One region of the Bradyrhizobium sp. MI1.11 genome, then DNA from elsewhere that is predicted to be linked to it. Evidence: riboswitches for the same ligand, from Rfam matches in the RefSeq annotation. Region 1 holds a riboswitch; each other region holds the start of a gene.

What was found. Region 1 has a riboswitch for cobalamin ahead of metE (5-methyltetrahydropteroyltriglutamate--homocysteine S-methyltransferase). Riboswitches for the same ligand answer to the same signal wherever they lie in the genome.
Region 2: it holds a riboswitch for cobalamin, as region 1 does, so the genes downstream of both, AC0L30_RS04650 (DUF1636 domain-containing protein) here and metE (5-methyltetrahydropteroyltriglutamate--homocysteine S-methyltransferase) in region 1, are expected to answer to the same signal.
Region 3: it holds a riboswitch for cobalamin, as region 1 does, so the genes downstream of both, AC0L30_RS04565 (TonB-dependent receptor) here and metE (5-methyltetrahydropteroyltriglutamate--homocysteine S-methyltransferase) in region 1, are expected to answer to the same signal.
Region 4: it holds a riboswitch for cobalamin, as region 1 does, so the genes downstream of both, AC0L30_RS04585 (energy-coupling factor ABC transporter permease) here and metE (5-methyltetrahydropteroyltriglutamate--homocysteine S-methyltransferase) in region 1, are expected to answer to the same signal.

The regions. Positions count from the first base shown of each region.
Region 1 is NZ_JBVVPM010000023.1:57,257-62,626, reverse strand. It holds gene AC0L30_RS22645 (4Fe-4S binding protein) at 481-684, shown strand; cobalamin riboswitch at 1,416-1,615, shown strand; gene metE (5-methyltetrahydropteroyltriglutamate--homocysteine S-methyltransferase) at 1,715-4,030, shown strand; gene AC0L30_RS22635 (cytochrome-c peroxidase) at 4,849-5,370, opposite strand, start outside.
Region 2 is NZ_JBVVPM010000003.1:238,940-244,309, reverse strand. It holds gene cbiB (adenosylcobinamide-phosphate synthase CbiB) at 1-427, shown strand, start outside; gene cobD (threonine-phosphate decarboxylase CobD) at 439-1,401, shown strand; gene AC0L30_RS04660 (cobyric acid synthase) at 1,390-2,838, opposite strand; gene cobO (cob(I)yrinic acid a,c-diamide adenosyltransferase) at 2,849-3,484, opposite strand; cobalamin riboswitch at 3,525-3,742, shown strand; gene AC0L30_RS04650 (DUF1636 domain-containing protein) at 3,838-4,221, shown strand; gene cobW (cobalamin biosynthesis protein CobW) at 4,218-5,267, shown strand; gene cobN (cobaltochelatase subunit CobN) at 5,267-5,370, shown strand, end outside.
Region 3 is NZ_JBVVPM010000003.1:219,906-225,275, reverse strand. It holds gene cobT (nicotinate-nucleotide--dimethylbenzimidazole phosphoribosyltransferase) at 1-663, shown strand, start outside; gene AC0L30_RS04570 (histidine phosphatase family protein) at 664-1,236, opposite strand; cobalamin riboswitch at 1,308-1,509, shown strand; gene AC0L30_RS04565 (TonB-dependent receptor) at 1,627-3,984, shown strand; gene AC0L30_RS04560 (PepSY domain-containing protein) at 3,996-5,370, shown strand, end outside.
Region 4 is NZ_JBVVPM010000003.1:225,748-231,117, reverse strand. It holds gene cbiE (precorrin-6y C5,15-methyltransferase (decarboxylating) subunit CbiE) at 1-479, shown strand, start outside; gene AC0L30_RS04605 (cobalamin biosynthesis protein) at 476-844, shown strand; gene cobM (precorrin-4 C(11)-methyltransferase) at 841-1,623, shown strand; gene AC0L30_RS04595 (cobyrinate a,c-diamide synthase) at 1,623-2,933, shown strand; gene cobA (uroporphyrinogen-III C-methyltransferase) at 2,930-3,661, shown strand; cobalamin riboswitch at 3,707-3,926, shown strand; gene AC0L30_RS04585 (energy-coupling factor ABC transporter permease) at 3,964-4,641, shown strand; gene cobF (precorrin-6A synthase (deacetylating)) at 4,688-5,370, shown strand, end outside.

The DNA of each region.
Region 1 (5,370 bases):
TGTCGCTCGTCCCGCCGCCACTTCATGTTTCCCTCCGAAGCTTGTTATACGACAAGCCCGTTTTGGCAAGCCTCCAGCGAGTCCTCCGCGCAGCTAGCGTTGCAGCCATGAGCGAGGCTTGCACAAACCTCCAGTCGGGGTGTGTGACCGGAGGTTTGCCGAGATCCGACGTAGACCTGCGTCCGCTGGCGGTTTTTTGTCGCCGCCGGTTGAGGAAGCGTCAGCCTCGCTTGCCCCCGCGCTGACGTGCCAAGCAAACCGACGGACGCTTCCAGCGTCAAGTCGCGACTGACTCTCGCAAGAGGGCCAGACGGCTCGTAGCCTGAAATTGAAGCGACCTGTTGCTGTCGCAGATGCAACATGGTCTCAGACCCGGGACAGCCGAATTGGGCAAATTGCCCAACATTGAGCGCGTCTGCGTTTGGCACGGCATTTGAAAGGGATCGCGCATGGCATCGCTCGCCTAAGGAGTCGGAAGGCATGGCTTACAAGATCGTCGCTTCGCAATGCACCGTTTGTGGCGCATGTGAGTTCGAGTGTCCCAACGCGGCGATCAGTCTGAAGCGCGACATTTACGTTATCGATGCCAAAAAATGTACGGAGTGCGAGGGCCATTGCGACACACCGCAATGCGCGGTGGTCTGTCCGGTCCCTGACACCTGTGTCCCGTCCAAGACAGGATAGGCAGCCCGCGACCAAAAGGCCTCATCGCTCGATTTCGCGAACGAAGTTGTAGATGTGGGGCCTTGAGGAGACCACGACCGCATGGGGCGCATCGAGGTCGATTAACATCGTTATGAGCTTAAGGCGCTGAGCGACTCCGAGGACCCCCTCAAAGGGCTCTGTCGGAGGACACCGTCGAATTTGTCACGAACAAGGACAAGGCGAGGCAGACCGGCGTCGAGCGGCCACGGACGCATCGAAGCCGGCGCAAAAGTCGCTCAGCACGTGAACACCTAGTGCACCGAGAAGATCGTCTTGACCAACCTCACGGAGGCGGACGACCTCGTGCCTGGTCGCGGGCCCGCCGAACACCAAGGAGCCGACCTGATCATCCGTGCGGTCCTGGAGCGATCCGGCTTTCGAAATTTCTAGGGAGCCTTATGGGCTGTGGCCAAACGGATGCCGGCCCAGGATGATCGCACCTTCCTGACGCGCAGGTTCGAAAAGTTGCCGACGGAAAAAGCCGCCTCCTCGCGATCACACAGATACCGAAAGCGGCCCGGGTTCGTTCCGGTGGTGGAGCTCACCGTTACGCGAGCAAGGAGCGAATGCATTTCACAAGCGGAGCCTCCACAGATCCGGGCGTGTTCACCAGGCCGCGAGCAAGACCGTCGTGCCCGCCTAGTGCGCTCGTAATCGCTTGGGCAATATCGCAGCGAGAATCGGTAGGTTGACGCATCGATCCTCGTGCGCATAATTCAAGCCGTCGCGGTCTCCGGATTTCGTTTGATCCGGAGCTAAGAGGGAAGCCGGTGCAATGCCGGCGCTGCCCCCGCAACTGTAAGCGGCGAGCCGCTGTCCAATGAAGTCACTGACGCCATGCGGCTTCGGGAAGGCCGGACAGCAGCAACGACCCGTGAGCCAGGAGACCTGCCTCGACAAGATATCGTCCACGGGCGGGGCGTCCCGGTGTGCGCCAAGCAGTTGTCGCTCAGGCGATGTTCGCTGTCTGCGTCCGCCGTGGCCTTTGCCCCAACATGGGGTCTAAGCTATGTCTATCCTTTCGCTTCCCGTTGCAACACTGGGGACGTCACGCATCGGCCCACGACGCGAACTCAAATTCGCGCTCGAGAGCTACTGGGCGGGAAAGTCCAGCGAAGCCGAGCTCCTCGAGGCGGGGAGTGGACTTCGTGCCGCTAATTGGGCACGGCAGAAATCCCGCGGTGCGACCGTCATTCCTTCGAATGACTTCTCGCTCTACGACCATGTGCTCGATACCAGCCTAATGGTCGGCGCCATTCCCGACGTTTACGGCTGGACCGAAGGTCCTGTGTCGCTCAAAACCTACTTCACCATGGCGCGTGGCGCTCAGGACGGTGGTCACGCTCAGCATGGGCCCGGCGTAGCCGCACAGGAGATGACGAAGTGGTTCGATACGAACTACCACTACATGGTGCCGGAATTTCACCAGGATCAGATCTTTAGGTATGCCTCTCGGAAGCCGATCGAGGAATATGAGGAGGCAAGAAGCCTCGGTTATCAGACGCGGCCCGTCCTAGTGGGCCCAGTCACTTTCCTGAAGCTCGGCAAAAGCGTAAATCCCGCATTCAATCCGCTGTCGCTGCTTGATCGACTCCTCCCCGTCTACGTCGATGTTCTCCGCGAACTAGCCGCGCGCGGCGCTGAATGGGTTCAGCTCGACGAGCCATGCCTAGTGATGGACGTCGACAAAGCATCTCGGGCGGCTGTCCGCCGGGCCTATGCTCATTTCGCTAAGGCCGTGCCGGCCCTTAAAATCATGCTGGCCACATACTTCGGGGCTGTCGGCGACAATCTTGAAACAGTATTGGCCTTGCCCGTTGCCGGGCTTCATGTCGACCTGGTTCGTGCACCTGACCAGTTGGACGCGATTGTCGCCAGAGCCCGTAGAGATCTCGTGGTCTCGCTCGGCGTCGTTGATGGTCGCAACGTGTGGCGCTCTAATCTGCCGGCGCTACTCGACCAACTTGCTCCTATGGTCAAAAAACTGGGCAGGGACCGTGTTCAGATTGCCCCCTCCTGCTCGCTGCTTCATGTTCCGACCGACATTGAGCTAGAGATCGATCTCGATCCCAATCTGAAGACGTGGTTGGCGTTCTCAGTGCAGAAGATCAAGGAACTTTCGATATTGGGCAAAGCGCTGGCTGGCCTTGCTGCCGACGTGGCCGATGAACTCACGCTCTCAGAGGATGCATCCGTCACCCGCGAAACATCGCCGAAGATCCACAGTGCGAACGTCGCCGGACGAATGGCCGCGATCGACGATAGCATGCGCCGCCGTCGCAGTGCGTTCACCCAGCGCGCCGACGTCCAGCGCGTCGCCTTCGCATTGCCGATGTTTCCAACCACAACCATCGGATCCTTCCCGCAAACGGCGGACGTCCGCAATGCGCGTGCAGCTCATGCGCGGGGAGCGCTGAATGACACGCAGTACGAGCAGCTTCTGAAAGCGGAGACAGCCCATACCGTGCATTGGCAGGAAGATATCGGCCTGGACGTGCTCGTACACGGTGAGTTCGAGCGCAATGACATGGTTCAATACTTTGGCGAGCAGCTGTTGGGTTTCGCATTCACCAAGCACGGCTGGGTTCAGTCTTATGGCTCGCGGTGCGTTCGCCCTCCTATCCTGTTTGGAGATGTCTCCCGCCCGAAGCCCATGACCGTTAAATGGTGGCGACATGCGCAGTCTCTGACCAAAAAACCCGTCAAGGCTATGCTGACCGGACCGGTGACGATCCTGAACTGGTCGTTTGTCCGTGACGACATCCCGCGGAGCGAGACATGCCGACAGATCGCTCTCGCGATCCGAGACGAAGTCATCGACCTTGAGGCGGCTGGAGCGACCATGATCCAGATCGACGAGGCTGCGTTGCGGGAGGGATTGCCGCTGCGCAAATCGCAGTGGAAGGACTATCTCGATTGGGCAGTGGACAGTTTCCGCGTTTGCTCCTCCGCTGTCGCTGACGGAACTCAGATCCATACGCACATGTGCTATTCCGAGTTCAACGAAATCATCGATGCGATCGCAGCAATGGATGCCGACGTCATTTCAATCGAGGCGTCGCGCTCCAAAATGGAATTGCTCGACGCTTTCAAGAGCTACAAATATCCTAATGAAATCGGGCCAGGCGTCTATGACATTCATTCACCGCGCATTCCCGCAGCAGCCGAGATCAAGCAGCTGATTGTGTTGGCGCGGCAGCGGGTTTCCGATCGGCAGCTCTGGATCAATCCCGACTGCGGACTGAAAACTCGAAGATGGGAGGAGGTGCGTCCCGCGCTCGTCAATATGGTGGCCGCCGCACGCGAGTTGCGGGGTGAGGCATGATCGTACGGAGCGCGTCACCAACGTATTGTGAATAAGATGCACGCGCTTTGGGAGGTCGCGATATCTTGCGAGCTTCCTAAACCTTCCAGCGCTTGCGAATGCCGGTCTGCTTCGGCGGAGGTGATCGCATACACCCGGCGACAAGCTCGAATCCGGCGGACGACAGCATGCCGGTCATACCGATCAGGTGACATATTCCAACTCACTACCGCTCGACGCGAACCACGGCCCTATCTTTTCATTTATCCATCGCGTGGATGCGTCCCATCACAACAATCTATTTTACCGCCCTTCCGGAATTTCATACGTAATTGGCGCGTTGGCGCGGGCTTCGGGAAGATTTGCTGGCGTTGGGGCGCTGCCACATGGTGCCGCGTGACGGCAAACTGACGCTTGAGTTCCAGGACACGGCAGCCAAACCGCCTGCGGGATGGATCCCAGCTCCATCAAGGCTCCCCTTGCCAACCGGACAGCTGGCAAGTGGTGGCAAGTCTTGAACTTTCCGACAGGAGTGGAAAGCAAGCGGCTCGCTAAGTTGCGCGGAGCGATATCCGCTTCTTGTTGTTTGACGGCGAGTGCCCTCGCCGTAAATCGGTCGCCGGTAGTCCTCCCTACCGACGAAAGCTGGTGCGATGCGGAAAGCAGCGTCGCTCCTGCGTGACTTCTGCCCGGCCTCCCGTCGAGGCCGGGCATTTTTATGTATGCGTGGTGATGAGTGACAGCACAGCATCATTCATTTAGACGTCATTGCGGGGAGGCCGGTTTCTTGCGTCGCCTCTGTTGCTCTTCGTCAGGGAATGAGGCCGGTGCTGCTAAGGCTATCTGTCTATTGAAGGCTTTGGTGTCGTGTTGGTGCGCGTCGGCAGTATCGGATATTCGATCTTAGGCAGCCGACCGGTCAGCGAATTCAGAAATGAGACAATGTCGTTTTCCTCCCTATCGCTAAGCTTGGTGCCGAGCTGGATTTCACTCATCAGGGCAACAGCTTGCTTCAGGCTCCAAACCTGGCCCGAATGGAAGTAAGGGGCTCGCAACGCGACGTTCCGCAATGGCGCAGCGCGGAAGACATATTCGTCGCCAGCCGCCCTGGTAACCGCGAACCGGCCCTTATCGGCGTCCGGAAGCACGCTTGCGTCCGGCTTTTTCATCACGCCGAACGGGAAGTAGGCCTGCCCACCGAGATTAATTCCATTGTGGCAAGAGGAACATCCCTTCGCCATAAACAGTGCCAACCCTGACTTCTGCTGATCATCGAGAGCAAGTGTATTGCCCTCCAGATACTGATCGAATGGAGCCGCAGGTGTAATGAGAGTCGCTTCAAAAGCCTCGATCGCCTTCGC
Region 2 (5,370 bases), on a different contig from region 1:
CGGCATTTTGGGTTACAAAGCGATCAACACGCTGGACTCCATGATCGGCCATCGCTCCGAACGCCACGAAGCTTTCGGCTGGGCCGCGGCGCGCATCGACGACGTCGCCAATTTCGTTCCGGCGCGGCTGACCGGATTTCTGTTCGTGCTGTTGGCGCCACGGCGATCAGAGGCGCTGTCCTGCATGACGCGGGATGCACGCCGTCACCGTTCGCCCAATGCCGGCTGGCCGGAAGCAGCGATGGCGGGTGCGCTTGGTGTGCGGCTCAGCGGTCCGCGGATCTATCACGGCAGCACCACGAACGAGCCATGGCTGAATGAAGGTGCGCGCGATCCGCTTGCCGCCGACATCGATCGGGGATTGACGGTCTACCGCCGCGCCATGCTGCTGCTCGCCGGCCTCCTTGCGATCCTGGCCTTCGCGTGAAAGAACAGCGCATGCGCGAGCACGGTGGAAATCTCGATCAGGCCCTGCAGCGGTTCGGCGGTCGCGCGGAGGACTGGATCGATCTGTCGACCGGGATCAACCGCCTGCCTTATCCCGTGGGCGAGGTGAGCTCGCGCGCGTGGAGCGCGTTGCCCTCGCGCGGCGAAATCGAGGCGCTGCATCAGGCGGCGCGGCACGCTTACCGCACGAGCGCGGCGGTTGTCGCGCTCGGCGGCGCACAGGCCGCGATTCAACTGCTGCCGCAACTCGCGCCGCCCGGCCGCGCGCGCATCCTCGCGCCGACCTACAACGAATATGCCGGGGTCCTCTCGGCTGCGGGCTGGGAGGTCCAGGAGGTCAGGGAGCTCGACGCACTGGCGGGCGCGGACCTCGCCATTGTCGTCAATCCCAACAATCCCGACGGCCGATGCCACACACCAAGGGATTTGCTGTCACTGCTGCCGCGCGTCGGCCGTCTCGTCGTCGACGAGAGTTTTGCCGATGTGGCACCGCAGCTTTCGCTTGCATCCGAGGACCGGCCGGGGCTGCTGATTTTGCGCTCCTTTGGAAAGTTTTACGGCCTTGCCGGCCTGCGGCTCGGCTTCGCGCTCGGCAATTCCTCCGACATCGCCAGGCTCGCATCGATGTCGGGGCCTTGGCCGGTCTCGGGACCGGCGATCGCGATCGGTTGCCGCGCTCTGCATGACGATGCCTGGGCCGAGGCCACGTCCGCGCGGCTGGCGCGAGACTGCGTTCGCCTCGACGGCATGGTGCGGTCGCAAGGCTGGACGCTCGTTGGCGGCACGCAGCTGTTTCGTCTCTACGAGACGCCTGACGCGCTTGCGGCGCAGGAGAGACTGGCGCGTCGCCATATCTGGTCGCGCGTGTTCGCGCGGGAGCCGACATGGCTGCGCCTCGGGCTTCCGGGCGGCGACTCCGAATGGACGCGCCTGGCCGAGGCGCTAGCGCGCTAGCGCGAGCAGGCCGTCGACGTCGAGATGTTGCTCGATGTGATCGGCAAGCGCATCGAGCGCACTCTCGACCCTGGCGTGATAGGGCTCGTTGCCTGCGGGAATGTCGAGCTTCGCCAAGAACGCCTTGCGGAAATCATCCGACGTGAACAGGCCGTGCAGATAGCTGCCCTGCACGCGTCCGTCGCGTGAGATCGCGCCTTCCAGTTCGCCGTTCAGCCTTGCGAATGGCCGCGTGCGATCCGGCCCATCGGTGCGGCCGATGTGGATTTCGTAGGCCTCGATCGGCTGATCCGTCGCGGCATGCACGGCCGCGACACGCGTCAGCGTCTTCTGCGGGGTCATCACCGTCTCGACGTCCAGAAGTCCGAGACCCGGTGTATCGCCCGCGGGTCCCTCGATCCCCTCGGGATCAGCGACGCTACGTCCGAGCATCTGATAGCCGCCGCAGAGGCCGAGCACATGGCCGCCTCTGCGGTAGTGCGCCAGGAGATCGATGTCCCAGCCCTGCGCGCGCAGAAAGGCGAGGTCGCCGCGCGTAGATTTCGAACCGGGAATGATGACGAGCCTGACGTCGCCGGGAATTGCCTCGCCCGGCCGCACCATCACGAGATCGACGCCAGGCTCGAGCTTGAGCGGATCGAGATCGTCGAAATTGGCGATCCGCGACAGCGCGAGACAGGCGATCTTGCATTGGCCCGGCTTGCGCGCATCGCTCAGGCCCAGCGCATCCTCAGCCGGCAGCTCGCCGGCGCGCGCGAACCAGGGCAGCACGCCAAAGCCGCGCCATGCGGTCTTTTCTTCAATCAGCTTATAGCCGTCGTCGAACAGCGTGGGATCGCCGCGGAACTTGTTGATGACAAAACCCTGGATCATCGCGGCATCATCCGGGTCGATCACCGCCTTGATGCCGACGAGTTGCGCGATGACACCGCCGCGGTCGATATCGCCGACCAGCACGACCGGCACGCCAGCCTTGCGCGCAAAACCCATATTGGCGATGTCGGCCTTGCGCAGGTTCACCTCGGCCGGGCTGCCGGCGCCTTCCACCAGCACGAGATCGGCGCGCGCCTTCAGCCGCTCGAAGCTCTCCAGCACGGCGCCCATCAATGACGGCTTCATCGCCGCATATTCACGCGCACGCGCGGTCGCGATGCGTTTTCCTTGCACGATCACCTGCGCGCCGACATCGGTCTCGGGCTTGAGCAGCACCGGGTTCATGTCGGTGTGCGGCTCGACGCCGGCGGCGAGCGCCTGGAGCGCCTGCGCGCGACCGATCTCGCCGCCGTCGACCGTGACGGCAGCATTGTTCGACATGTTCTGCGGCTTGAACGGGAGCACGCGCAGGCCGCGTCGCACAAAGGCGCGCGCGAGACCGGCGACGATGAGCGACTTGCCCACGTCCGAGCCGGCCCCCTGGATCATCAATGCGCGCGCCATCGCGAGTTTCTTAGAACTCGACGCCGGCTTGCGCCTTGATGCCGGAGCGGAAGGGATGCTTGATCAGCGTCATCTCGGTGACGAGATCGGCGATCTCGATCAGCTCGTCCTTGGCGTTGCGCCCGGTGAGCACGACATGCGTCATCGGTGGCTTCGAGGTCACCAGGAAATCGACGACTTCGGCGATGTCGAGATAGTCGTAGCGCAGCGCGATGTTGATCTCGTCGAGCACGACCATGCGGAGATTCTGGTCGAGGATCAGCTCCTTGGCCTTTTCCCAGCCGGCGCGCGCGGCTGCGATATCGCGGGCGCGGTCCTGCGTTTCCCAGGTAAAACCCTCGCCCATGGCGTGGAATTGGCAGAGGTCGCCGAAATGACCGGTGAGCATGCGGCGCTCGCCGGTGTCCCAGGCGCCCTTGATGAACTGCACGACCGCGCAGGGGAAGCCATGGGCGACGCAGCGGACGATCATGCCGAAGGCCGAGGACGACTTGCCCTTGCCGGCGCCGGTGTGGACGATGATGAGGCCCTTTTCGCCGCTCTTGGTCGCCATGATCTTGTCGCGGGCGACCTTCTTCTTCGCCATTTTCGAGGCGTGACGGGCGTCGGTTTCGTCGGCCGTCTGGGTATCCGGTTCGGACGTCATCGGACGGGGTCCTTCGGCTTGACAAGAGGCGGTCGGGGGCAAATGGTGACCCGGCGTTGGTTCCTGTCCTACGACAGGCGAAGAGGGAATGCGATAGGGTCCGAATCGGCAAGATTTGGTTCCAAAATGCAGCCGCCCCCGCGACCGTGACCGGAGAGATGCCCGAAGCCACTGACCCCTAGGGGATCGGGAAGGCGGGGATCGAAGGGGAAACCCTGCTCCGGAAGCCGGGAGACCTGCCAGCGCGGACGATTTTGGACCGGCGGACGGGGTGTTCCGCGACGGGGAAACGGACCTTCGCAAGAACGGTTCGTGGGCCTCATCGCTTCCCGCTGTTTATTCTGGAAGAAGCGATGACCGTCACACTTCATGTCTGCATCACCTGCCGCGCCGGCCAGACGCTTGGCGAGGGCGAGACGACGCCGGGTAAGCGCCTCCATGGTGCGATCCTCGAGGCCGGCGTGCCCGACGGCGTCAGCGTGGTTCCCGTCGAATGCCTGTCTGCGTGCAACCAGGGTTGCTCGGTCGCGCTCAGCGCGCCCGGCCGCTGGTCCTATGTTTATGGCCGTCTGTCGGATGCGAATGCGAGCGACGTGGTCGCGGGCGCCGCGGCCTATGCGGCCGCGCCCGACGGCCTCGTGCCCTGGCGCAGCCGCCCGGAGATCTTCCGCAAGCAATCGCTTGCCCGCATTCCCCCCATTCCCACCTTGGCCGTCGTGCCGGAGGCCGCCGAATGAATTCGCTCGCAAAAGTCCCGGTCACGGTCGTCACGGGCTTTCTCGGCTCCGGCAAGACCACGCTGATCCAGCATCTGCTTGCCAATGCCAACGGCAAGAAGCTCGCGGTGCTCGTCAACGAGTTCGGCAGCGAGGGCGTCGATGGCGAGATTCTGAAATCCTGCGCCGATGCGAATTGCCCGGAAGAGAACATCATCGAGCTCGCCAATGGCTGCATCTGCTGCACCGTCGCCGACGATTTCATTCCGACCATGGAGAAGCTGCTGTCGCGCCCGGTGCGCCCCGATCATATCCTGATCGAGACCTCGGGCCTGGCGCTGCCCAAGCCGCTGTTGAAGGCGTTCGACTGGCCGGAGATCCGTTCGCGGATCACGGTCGATGGTGTGATCGCGCTCGCCGACGCCGAAGCTGTCGCCGCCGGCCGTTTCGCGCCCGATCCTGACGCCGTCGAGGCGCAGCGTGCGGCGGACGAGAATCTCGACCATGAGACGCCGCTGTCGGAAGTGTTCGAGGACCAGATCGCCTGCGCCGACATCGTGCTGCTGACCAAGGCGGATCTTGCGGGCGCGGCAGGGCTCGAAGCCGCCAAAGCGGCGATCACCGCCGAGATGCCGCGCCGCGTGCCGATGCTGGCGATCACCGACGGCGCCATCGACGCGCGCCTCATCCTCGGCCTCGGTGCTGCCGCCGAGAACGATCTCGCCGCGCGTCCCTCGCATCACGACGGCGAGGAGGATCATGAGCACGACGATTTTGCGTCGGTCGTGATCGATCTTCCCGAGGTCACCGATATCGACGCGCTGGTTGCATCCGTTCAGCGGCTGGCGCGCGAGCAGAATGTGCTGCGCGTCAAGGGTTACATCGCGATGGAAGGCAAGCCGATGCGCCTCTTGCTGCAAGCGGTCGGCGAGCGCGTGCGCCACCAGTTCGACAAGCCCTGGGGCGCGGGTGCGAGGCAGTCAAAGCTCGTCGTGATCGGCGAGCACGGCGATATCGACGAGGCCGCAATCAAGGCGGGACTTGGTCTTTCAGGATCTGGTATCTGATGCACGTCGTCTTCCGCGAGAGCCGCGGTCTCGAGGAGACCGCGATACCAAGGGACATCGGCCAGGACCCGGCCGATCTCGTGGTGCTCTCGTATTCGGATTC
Region 3 (5,370 bases), on a different contig from region 1:
AGCGGCACGCGCGATTTCAGCGTCGAAGCTGCGCTCACCTCCACAGAGCTGGCATTCGCCTTCGAATCCGGCCGACGTGCGGTGACGCGCGCGCAGGCCGGGCAGCCCGATCTTCTGATCTTCGGCGAGATGGGCATCGGCAACACCACGACATCGGCGGCGATCGCGGCCGCCTTGCTCGGCGTGAGCGCGGAAGAGATCGCGGGCAGCGGCACCGGCATCGACGCGGCCGGCCGTGTGCACAAGGCGCGGGTGATCGACGCCGCGATCGCACGTCATGGCATTACGGGCGCGTCGCCCGAAAAGATCCTGTGCGCCGTCGGCGGCCTCGAGATTGCGGCCATCTGCGGTGCCATTATCGCGGCTGCACAGGGCCGCATCCCCGTGTTGATCGACGGCTTCATCGTATCGGTCGCGGCACTTGCGGCGGCGCGGCTCAATCCCTCGTGCCGGCCGTTCCTGCTGGCCTCGCACCAGTCCGCGGAGCAGGGGCATCGGCTGGTGCTTCGCGCGCTGAATGTGCAGCCGCTGATCAGCCTCGATCTCAGGCTCGGCGAAGGATCGGGCGCTGCCATCGCGCTGCCGCTGGTGCGGTCGGCCTGTGCGCTCCACAACGGGATGGCGACCTTTGCGCAGGCCAATGTGCCTGATCGTCCGGCCTGATCAAATCATCCGCTGATTGACCGAGAGGACGCGCCAGCCGGTCGCGAGCCGGTCGATCCGGGTCAGCGACAGCGGATCGATCACAAAGCGCAGGGCCGCTTGTGGCGTCAGATCCAGCGCGATGCACAGCGCCGCGCGGATCGTGCCGGAATGCACGACGAGCGTTGCGGCCCCGGTGCTGATCTTTGACAGACCCAGCCGGACGCGCGCGACCTGTTCCTCAAAGCTTTCGCCGCCCGGCGGCCGTCCGCGCGCCGGATCGCTCCAGAACCGTGCATAGGCTTCGCCACCGGTCGCGGCGAGCTCGTCATGCCGACGACCGGTCCAGTCGCCAAAATTCTGCTCGCTGAATTCGTCCAGCTGCAGCAGCTCGAGCCCCAGCGCGCGGGCCGTTTCGACCGTGCGACGCGACGGGCTCGCATAGCTCGCGGCGTCCCGCGGCAAGCGCTGCCGCAGCGCCTCCAGCTGCGCGCGATCACCGAGATCGGCCGGGGCGTCGGCTGCATGGATCGTCCCGGCGACCCCATCGACGGGCGCGTGCCGTATCACCCAGAGGAAGGTCTCGCCCTCCATGCTTATCTCCAAGGAATTGGTCGCTGTGGCAATAACGCCGCAACTGGCACATTGACTCTGTCTTGATCGTAATCCTAGATGCTCGCGACGGTTTCCCTGAGAGGGGATGAAAAGGGAATGCGGTGCGGGGACATTGTCCCCAATGCCGTGGCTGCCCCCGCAACTGTAAGCGGCGAATCTTGCGTCACGTGCCACTGGGTGTCTCGGTCCCGGGAAGGCGACACAAGGTATTGACCCGCGAGCCAGGAGACCTGCCGTCAGCCGTGGTCACACGCGAAGATGTCGGTCGGGGAGTACAGACATTCGGCTTCATCGGAAGGCTGACAAGCCGGAAGATGGGACCTTGGTTCGCTGTGACGTGCCACTGACGTCATACCGAGGTCCACAACCGTGTCTCCTGTTCGTATCGTACGACCGCGCGCGTTCCTGCTCGCATCCGCCGCGCTGACATCCTTTGTCGCCATCGACACGCCAGCGGCCTTGGCGCAGCAGACCCGCGAACCTCTGCCGCCGGTCGAGGTAACGCCCGCCCAATCCCGCAAGCCGGCCAGGCCCGACGCGCGGGAGGCGCAGGGCCCACGCCGCGCAGCTGCGCGCCGGCCGGCGGCTGCATCTGTAGCGCCCAAGCCCGTCGTGCCGACCGCGGCAGCACAGACGCCGCTCAACACCAATGCAGTCCCCGAAAGCGCCTCTCGCCTCGGCCTGACCGTGCGCGAAACGCCCGCGACCGTGGAGGTGATCTCGGCCGCAACCATGCGTGAGCAGGGCTACCGCACCGTGTCCGACGTCGCGCAGGGAGCGGTTGGCGTCACAGCCGGCGACAATCCGGCCGAGCCTTCGGCTTTCTCGATGCGCGGTTTCACCAACAGCCAAATCAACACGCTCTACAACGGCATCAAGATCGGTCCGCAGAACATGACCTCGCGGATCACCGACACGGCCAATCTGGAAGCTGTCGAATTCCTGAAGGGGCCGGCGTCACTGATGTCGGGCGAGGGCGCCGCCGGCGGCGCGATCAACTTCGTCACCAAGCAGCCGCACACCGGTCCGATCCGGAACGAGGCGGATTTCTCCTGGGATTCGCTGAACTCGTTCCGCGCGCATTACGGCTCGGGCGGCAGCACCAATGTGCAGGGGCTCGATTATCGCTTTGACGTCAGCCGTTCCTCGCTCAACGGCTTTGCCGACGACACCAACACCAAGACGCTCGACGTCTCGGGCCAGCTCAACTACCGCATCTCCGATAGCCTCAAAGTCTGGGGCGCGATCGAGTACCGCGAGGACCGCTCGAAAGCCTATTGGGGCGCGCCGCTGGCGCCGATCGCCTTCAGCGGCTCGCATGCGACGACGGGGATTGTTTCCGGCAATTACGTCTCGAACTATAACAAAACCAATCTCGGTGCGGTCACGATCGATGACCGCACCTTCAACACCAACTACAACGTCCTCGACAACAGGAACGTCGCGCAGGAGGTTTGGTTGCGCGGCGGTTTCGAGCTGAAGCTCGCGCCAGACCTGACGCTGAAGAGTCAGGCCTATGGCTACGGCGCCGAGCGCACGTGGTTCAACAATGAGGTCGAGGCGTTCAATTCCGGTACCAACATGGTGGATCGCGAGCGTTTCTACGTCGCGCACAGCCAACGCTTGGTCGGCAACGTCACCGACTTGATCTGGGATGCGAATATCGCCGGCTTTGACAACCGTTTGGTCACGACGCTGTCCTCAAGCTACCTTGATTTCGTGAGGCCGGGCGCCGCAAATTTCCCCGGCGATTCCGTTCCGCTGGTCGATCCGCCTCGCGGGTACTACGGCCTGCTCACTATTCAGCAGCAGACTGCGCGCATCGATAATGAGGCGCTGTCATTCGAGGACCGGCTGAAGCTCACGCGCAGCTTCGCGCTGGTTGGCGGCCTGCGCGTCGAGCATATCGGGCTCGACCGTAATTCGACCGACAAGTTCGGTCTGGAGAAGGCGAACTTCCCGTTCTCGCAATCCTGGGTCCCGACGACGGGGCGCATCGGTTACACGTGGGAAGCGGTTCCGGGCCTGACCTTCTTCAGCCAATATGCGACCGGCGCCGACATCGCGGCCAACAACATCTTCCTGCTCAATCCGACCGATCCGCTCAACCTGACCACCGCGCGCACCTACGAGACTGGTGTCAAGCACCTGTTCTGGGACAACCGGGCGGAATGGTCGTTCTCGGCCTACGACATCCTGCGCAAGAACGTCTATGCCGCGGCAGGCGGCATGCAGCTCAACCTGGCCGGACGGCAGGAGTCGAAGGGCGTCGAGCTGGCCGCCTCGGTGCGTCCGATCGAGCCTCTGCGTCTCTGGGGCAACATCGCCTATGTCGATGCGCGCTACGCCGACTACAATTTTGTCGGCGGCTCGTTCTCCGGCAACACGCCGCCGAACGTGCCACGCGTCGTCGCCAATGCCGGCGCGTCATACCGGTTCTTCACGCCCTGGGCGGTCGAGTTCGGTATCACCGGCCGCCATGTCGGCGACCGCTACAACACCGATGCCAACACCGTGACGCTGAAGGCCTACACTGTTGCGGACGTCTACGCTTTCGTCGACATCCCCAAGACCGTGTTCAACGCCGTCGAGCAGGCCCGCCTGACCTTCCGGGTGCGCAACATCGCCGACAAGCGTTACGCGATCTGGGGCGATCCATTCTATCCCGACCAGATCCTGCTGGGCGCGCCGCGCACCTACGAGATCTCGGCCGCGTTCAAATGGTAGGACGCTGATCGATGATGCGCGCGATCGTCCTGCTGCATCGATGGCTCGGGATCGCGTTCTGCCTGCTGTTCGCGATGTGGTTCGCGACGGGAATCGTGATGCACTTCGTTCCGTTTCCGTCCCTGACGGAAGCGGAACGCTTTGCCGGGCTCGTGCCGTTGGCTAGCGCGGAGACGGGGCTTGCGGTCGCCGATGCCGTTGCCGCGAGCGGGATTGCGGATGCGACGCGCGTTCGCCTGATCCAGCGCAGTGATGGACCGGTCTATGTCGTCGCGGGGCCGTCGCGCGCGGGCGCAGTCCGCGCCTCCGACGGGGTCGGCGCCTCGGTCGCGTTTTCCGAGGTCGCGCTGGCCATCGCGCGAGACCACGCCCGCAGCCGTGGGCTGGATGCCGCGCGTGCCGCGATCGTTGCGCGCTCGGACTATGACCAATGGAGCGTGCCGAACGGCTTCGACCGCCACCGGCCCTTGTTTCGGGTTGGCCTGGGCGACGCCGCCGGAACGGAGGTCTATGTCTCCTCGCTCACCGGCGAGATCGTCCTGGATACGACGCGCAGCGAGCGCGGATGGAATCTCGTCGGGAGCGTGCTGCACTGGATCTATCCAACGATCCTGCGAAGCAACTGGTCGCTGTGGGATCGCGTGGTCTGGACCTTGTCGCTGCTGGCCCTGATCGCAGCTTTGCTTGGCGCTGTGCTCGGGCTTGCGCGGATCAAACCTCGGGGCGGTCTGATCGGGTCGTCCTATCGTGGCTGGCATGCGCTGCATCATCTCATCGGCCTCGCGGCGATGGTCTTCGTGCTGAGCTGGATTTTCAGTGGCTGGCTCTCCATGGATCACGGACGGCTGTTCTCGCGTGGGCAATTGACCTCGACTGAATCCAGCGTGATGAACGCCCCACCGAACTGGACGGCGGCCCGATCGCTCGATCGCCAGCCCGTATCGCCGTCGGTCCACGAGATCGAATGGTTTGCCTTCAACGGCACTCTCTATCGGCGGGATCGCACGGATCTTGCCGCGCAGACCTTGATCAAGGCAGGGGATGCGCCGCGCGACGGACCAACGGGATCTCTGGATGTCCACGAGGTCCAGGGGCTGACGGCGCGCCTCGCAGCCGGCTGCGGCGTACCGTCCGTACTTGCCGACAACGACAACTATCCCGCGCAGTCCACCGTCCCTGGCGCCCCGGTCTACCGCTCCTACTGCGGCGACCTCTGGTTCGACATCGACGGCGCCGACGGCAATTTGCTGCAAAGGCTGGATTCGTCGCGGCGGGCTTATCGCTGGTCCTACGGCGCGCTGCACACGTTGGACTTTCCGGTCCTGGTCGCGCATCCGTTGCTGCGCGACGGCTTGGTCGTCGGGCTCTGCGCCCTCGGCTTTCTGT
Region 4 (5,370 bases), on a different contig from region 1:
TCGCGCTCTCGGCGCTGGCGCCGCGTCCCGGTGAACGGCTGTGGGACATTGGCGCGGGATCGGGTTCGATCTCGGTCGAGTGGGCGCTGAGCGGCGGGACGGCGAACGCCGTCGAGGCGCACGAGGATCGCGCCGCGAACATTCGCAACAACGCAGCGGCGTTCGGGTTGGCGCATCGGATCACAGTCATCGCGGGAAAGGCGCCTGAAGCCCTTGCTGCGCTGGACGGGCCTGACGCCGTGTTTATCGGCGGCGGGCTCGACATCGCGATGTTCGACGCCGTCTGGTCGCGGCTCGCATCCGGAACGCGATTGGTTGCCCATGCAGTGACGCTGGAGACGGAAGCGCTGCTGGGTGAGCTGCACCAGCGCCACGGCGGCGACTTGATCCGGGTCGAGCTTGCGCATGCCACTCCGCTCGGGCGCTACCGGTCCTGGGAGGCGGTGCGGCCCGTGGTGCAATGGAGTGCGGTCCGATGAAGGTCGCCGGGCTCGGATTCAAAAAGGATGTCACGCTGGCCTCGCTGCGCGAGGCGCTTCTGGCGGCCGGCGGTCCCGAAGGCCTCGCAGCATTGGCAACGGTCAGCGACAGGGCCGACGCGGAGGTGTTGAAGCAGCTCGCGCGCGAATGCGGCGTGCCGATCAAGGCGGTCGCCGCCGAAATGCTGGCCGGCATCGACACGCCGACCCAATCAAAACTCGTTGCCGAAAAATTCGGGACGGGATCGGTCGCCGAAGCGGCGGCTCTCGCGGTGGCTGGACCTCGCGCGCGATTGATTGCGACGCGGGTGGTCTCGCAGGATCGCACCGCGACCGCGGCGATCGCGGAGGGAGACGGCGCATGACGGTGCATTTCATCGGGGCGGGGCCGGGCGCCCCTGACTTGCTGACATTGCGCGGCCGCGACCTGATCGCCGTCTGTCCGGTTTGCCTCTATGCCGGCTCGCTGGTGCCCGAAGGCGTGCTGGCGCATTGCCCGCCCGGTGCGCGGATCGTCAACACCGCGCCGCTGTCGCTCGAGGAGATCGTCGCGGAGATCGCCGCCGCACATGCTGATGGCAAGGACGTTGCGCGGCTGCATTCCGGTGATCTCTCGATCTGGTCGGCGATGGGTGAGCAGCTTCGCCGCCTGCGCACGCTCGACATTCCCTACACGGTGACGCCTGGTGTTCCCTCCTTCTCGGCCGCCGCGGCTGCGCTGGAGGCCGAGTTGACGCTGCCCGGCCTTGCCCAGACGGTGATTTTGACGCGCACGCCGGGCCGCGCCAGCGCGATGCCGGAAGGCGAGAACCTCGCCGCCTTCGCCGCCACCGGCGCGGTGCTCGCCATCCATCTGTCGATCCATCTGCTCGACAAGGTCGTCGCCGAGCTGACGCCGCATTACGGCGCGGATTGCCCGGTCGCGATTGTCTGGCGTGCGAGCTGGCCCGACCAGCGCATCGTCCGCGCCACGCTCGCAACACTCGACGCTGCTGTCGGCAGCGAGATGGAGCGCACCGCATTGATCCTGGTGGGCAAGACGCTGGGCTCGGCGGATTTCTCCGAGAGCCGTCTCTATGCCGCCGATTACGACCGCCGCTACCGGCCGGTCGGCGCCGAGCCGCGCTTTCCGGAGGTGTCGTGATGGCAGCAGGGCTCGTCATCTCCGCCCCGGCCTCCGGCGTCGGCAAGACGACGCTGACGCTGGCGCTCGCCCGCGCCTGGCGCAACAGCGGATTGCGGGTGCAGTGCTTCAAGAGCGGCCCCGATTACATCGATCCCGCGTTTCATGCAGCCGCTACGGGACGCGCCTCGGTCAACGTCGACAGCTGGGCGATGGATCGCGGGACAATCTCGCATCTCGTCAGCCGCGGCATTGACGCCGATGTCGTGCTGGCCGAAGGCTCGATGGGTCTGTTCGACGGCGTCGCCGCGCGCGGCGTCTGCGGCACCGGAGCGACCGCCGACATTGCAGAGATGCTGGACTGGCCGGTGCTGCTGGTGATCGATCCCTCGGGACAGGCACAGACGGCGGCGGCGATCGCCGCAGGCCTTCGCGATTACCGCGCGGGTGTTCGCCTCGCAGGCGTCGTGCTCAATCGCGTTGCGAGTCCACGCCACGAAGCCCTCGTGCGCCGTGCGCTGCTGGATGTCGGCATCGCCGTGTTCGGTGCGCTGCCGCGACACGCCGAGATCAGCCTGCCGAAGCGGCATCTCGGGCTGGTGCAGGCCGAGGAGCAGGCGGAAATCGGCAAGCTGATCGACGAGGCCGCGCGCTTTGTCGCCGAGCATGTCGATCTCGACGCAGTGCTGTGTTCGGCCGCCACCTGGTCCCCGCAACCTGCCGCGAGCGGCGTCAACGTGACGCCGCCCGGTCAGCGCATTGCGTTGGCCCGTGACGCCGCGTTCTCCTTCGTCTATCCGCATATGCTGGAAGCGTGGCGCGCGGCGGGTGCGGAGATATCGACATTCTCGCCGCTGGCTGATGAGGACCCTGATCCGGGCGCCGATGTGTGCTGGCTGCCGGGCGGCTATCCCGAGCTGCACGCCGGCAAGATCGCGGCCAATGCGCGCTTCCGCAGCGGATTGCGCGCATTCGCCGAAACGCGCCCGGTGCACGGGGAGTGCGGAGGCTATATGGTGCTGGGCACCGCTTTGACCGACGCCGACGGCATCAGCCACGAGATGACGGGCCTGCTCGGCCTGGAAACAAGCTTTGCCAAGCGCCGCATGCATCTGGGCTATCGCCTCGCCGAGCTCACAGCGCCGATGCCGGGGCATCGGGCGGGTGCACGCCTGCGTGGCCATGAATTCCACTATTCGACGATCCTCGCGCAGCCCGACACGCCGCTGGCGGTCGTGCACGACGCGACAGGCGCCGTCATCGCCGAGACCGGCTCGCGCCGGGGACAAGCCACCGGCACGTTCTTCCATCTGATCGCGGAGGACCGGTGAGCGGTTTTGTCTCCTTCGTCTCCGCCGGCCCCGGCGATCCCGAGCTGCTCACGCTCAAGGGTGCCGCGCGGCTGCGCGAGGCCGACGTCGTGCTCTATGATGATCTTGCTTCGGGCGAGATCCTCGATCTGGCCCGGCCCGGCGCCAATCTCGTCGCGGTGGGAAAGCGGGCGGGACGGGCCTCGACCAAGCAGCACCATGTCAACCGCTTGCTGGTCGACTATGCCGCATCAGGCGCGCGCGTGGTGCGATTGAAGTCGGGCGATGCCGGCATCTTTGGCCGGCTCGAGGAGGAGCTCGAGACGCTGCGCGAAGCGGGCATCGGCTTCGAGATCATTCCCGGCATCACCTCGGCCTGTGTGGCTGCGGCCCAGGCCGGCATTCCGCTGACCCGGCGTCACACCTCCCGCCGCGTGCAGTTCGTGACCGGGGCGGACGTCACCGGCGAGCTGCCGCCAGATCTCAATTGGGTGGCGCTGGCCGATCCGGAGGCGACGACCGTGGTCTATATGGGCCGGCGGACGTTCCCGGCGCTTGTCGTCAAATTGATCGAGCACGGCCTCTCCCCAACCACTCCGGCGGTGTTTGCCGAATCGCTCGGCCGTCCCGATGAGCGGTTGGTCCGCACCACCATTTCGGAACTTGCCGAGCAACTTGCGCGGGGCGGGGCGGCCTCGACGGCGGCCGTGATCCTGTTCGGCGCGCTGGCGGGGGATTATCCGTCATGACCGCCTCGTCCGCCCTTCGCCCCTTGACGCCCGGCCGGCGAAAGGGGCACACAGGAGAGGCATGGTGCTCGACGCGGCGCAAAGCGCCGGAGCATAATCGGGAATGGGGATGGGCGGACCCAGTTGCGGCGCTCAAAACCCCAGCCGCCCCCGCGACTGTAAGCGGTGAGGGACTTCGATCAGCCACTGGGCCGCAAGGCCCGGGAAGGCCGGAGACTCCCAGTGAACCGCGAGCCAGGAGACCGGCCGTGCACGTTTTGAGGCCAAGGCCGTCGGGTGTGACGGCAAGAAGGATCTGAGCCATGCATATCGAACCCGGACTAGTCTCGGACGCCAAGCTCGTGCTGAGTTACGCAACCGGCATCGCCGTCGGCGGTGTTGCCTTGAAGCTCGCGGTCGAGACCGTGCGCGAGCAGGGCATCACGTCGTTCGCGGCGCGGACGCTCGCCACCACGGGACTCGTGTTTATCTTCTTCGAGATCCTGCCGCACTTCCCCGTCGGCGTCTCCGAGGTGCACTTCATCCTCGGCTCGACCTTGTTCCTGCTGTTTGGCGCTGCGCCTGCGGCCTTCGGCCTCGCGTTCGGCCTGCTGTTCCAGGGCATCTTCTTCGAGCCGCCCGACCTGCCGCAATATGGCATGAACGTCACCACGCTGCTGGTGCCGCTGTTCGGAATCCAGGCGATCGCCACGCGGATCATTGCGCGCAACACGGCCTATGTCGATCTGAAGTATCGCCAGGCGCTGGCGCTTTCGACGACCTATCAGGCGGGCGTCATCGCCTGGGTGGCGTTCTGGGCGGTCTATGGCGCCGGTTTTGGCGCGACCAACCTCGTCAACATCGCGACCTTCGCGGCGTCCTATGCGCTGGTCATCGTGATCGAGCCGCTCGCCGATGTCGGCGTGCTGGCGCTGGCGAAGTCGTTGCGCGGCGTCACCGCGCCCGGCCTCGTCACCCCGCGTTTGCACAACGCGGCTTAAGTGACAAGCGAACGGGCGGCCGTCATGGCCGCCCTTCGCAGGCACGATGCTCACGCTCTCCCTGATAGGCATCGGTTGCGGCGATCCCGAGCAGCTCACGCGCGCCGCGATTACTGCCATCAACGCGGCTGATCTCGTCCTGATCCCGCGCAAGGGGACGGCCAAGTCCGATCTCGCCGATCTCAGGCGGACGATCTGCGCCGATGTGCTCGCCAGCGACACGACGCGCATTGCCGAGTTCGATCTGCCCGTCCGCGACGCCGCTGAAGCGGACTATCGCAAGGGCGTGGACGATTGGCACGATGCCGTGGCCGCTGCCTGGTCGCAGACGATCGCAGATCATCTCGAAGGCGAGGGCAATGTCGCGCTATTGATCTGGGGCGATCCCTCGCTTTATGATTCCTCGCTGCGCATCGCGCGGCGGCTCGATCCCTTGCCTGACATCAGGGTCGTTCCCGGCATCACCTCGATCCAGGCGCTGTGCGCGGCGCATGCGCTGCCGCTCAACGATATCGGCGAGCCATTTCTGGTCACGACCGGCCGTCGCTTGCGCGATGGCGGCTGGCCGCAAGGTGTCGATACAGTGGTGGTGATGCTCGACGGCGGCACGGCGTTCCAGTCGCTTGATCCGGAAGGCCTGCACATCTGGTGGGGCGCCTATCTCGGCATGGCCGATCAGATCGTCATGTCCGGCGCGCTGGCCGAGATCGGCCTGCGTATCGTCGCGGT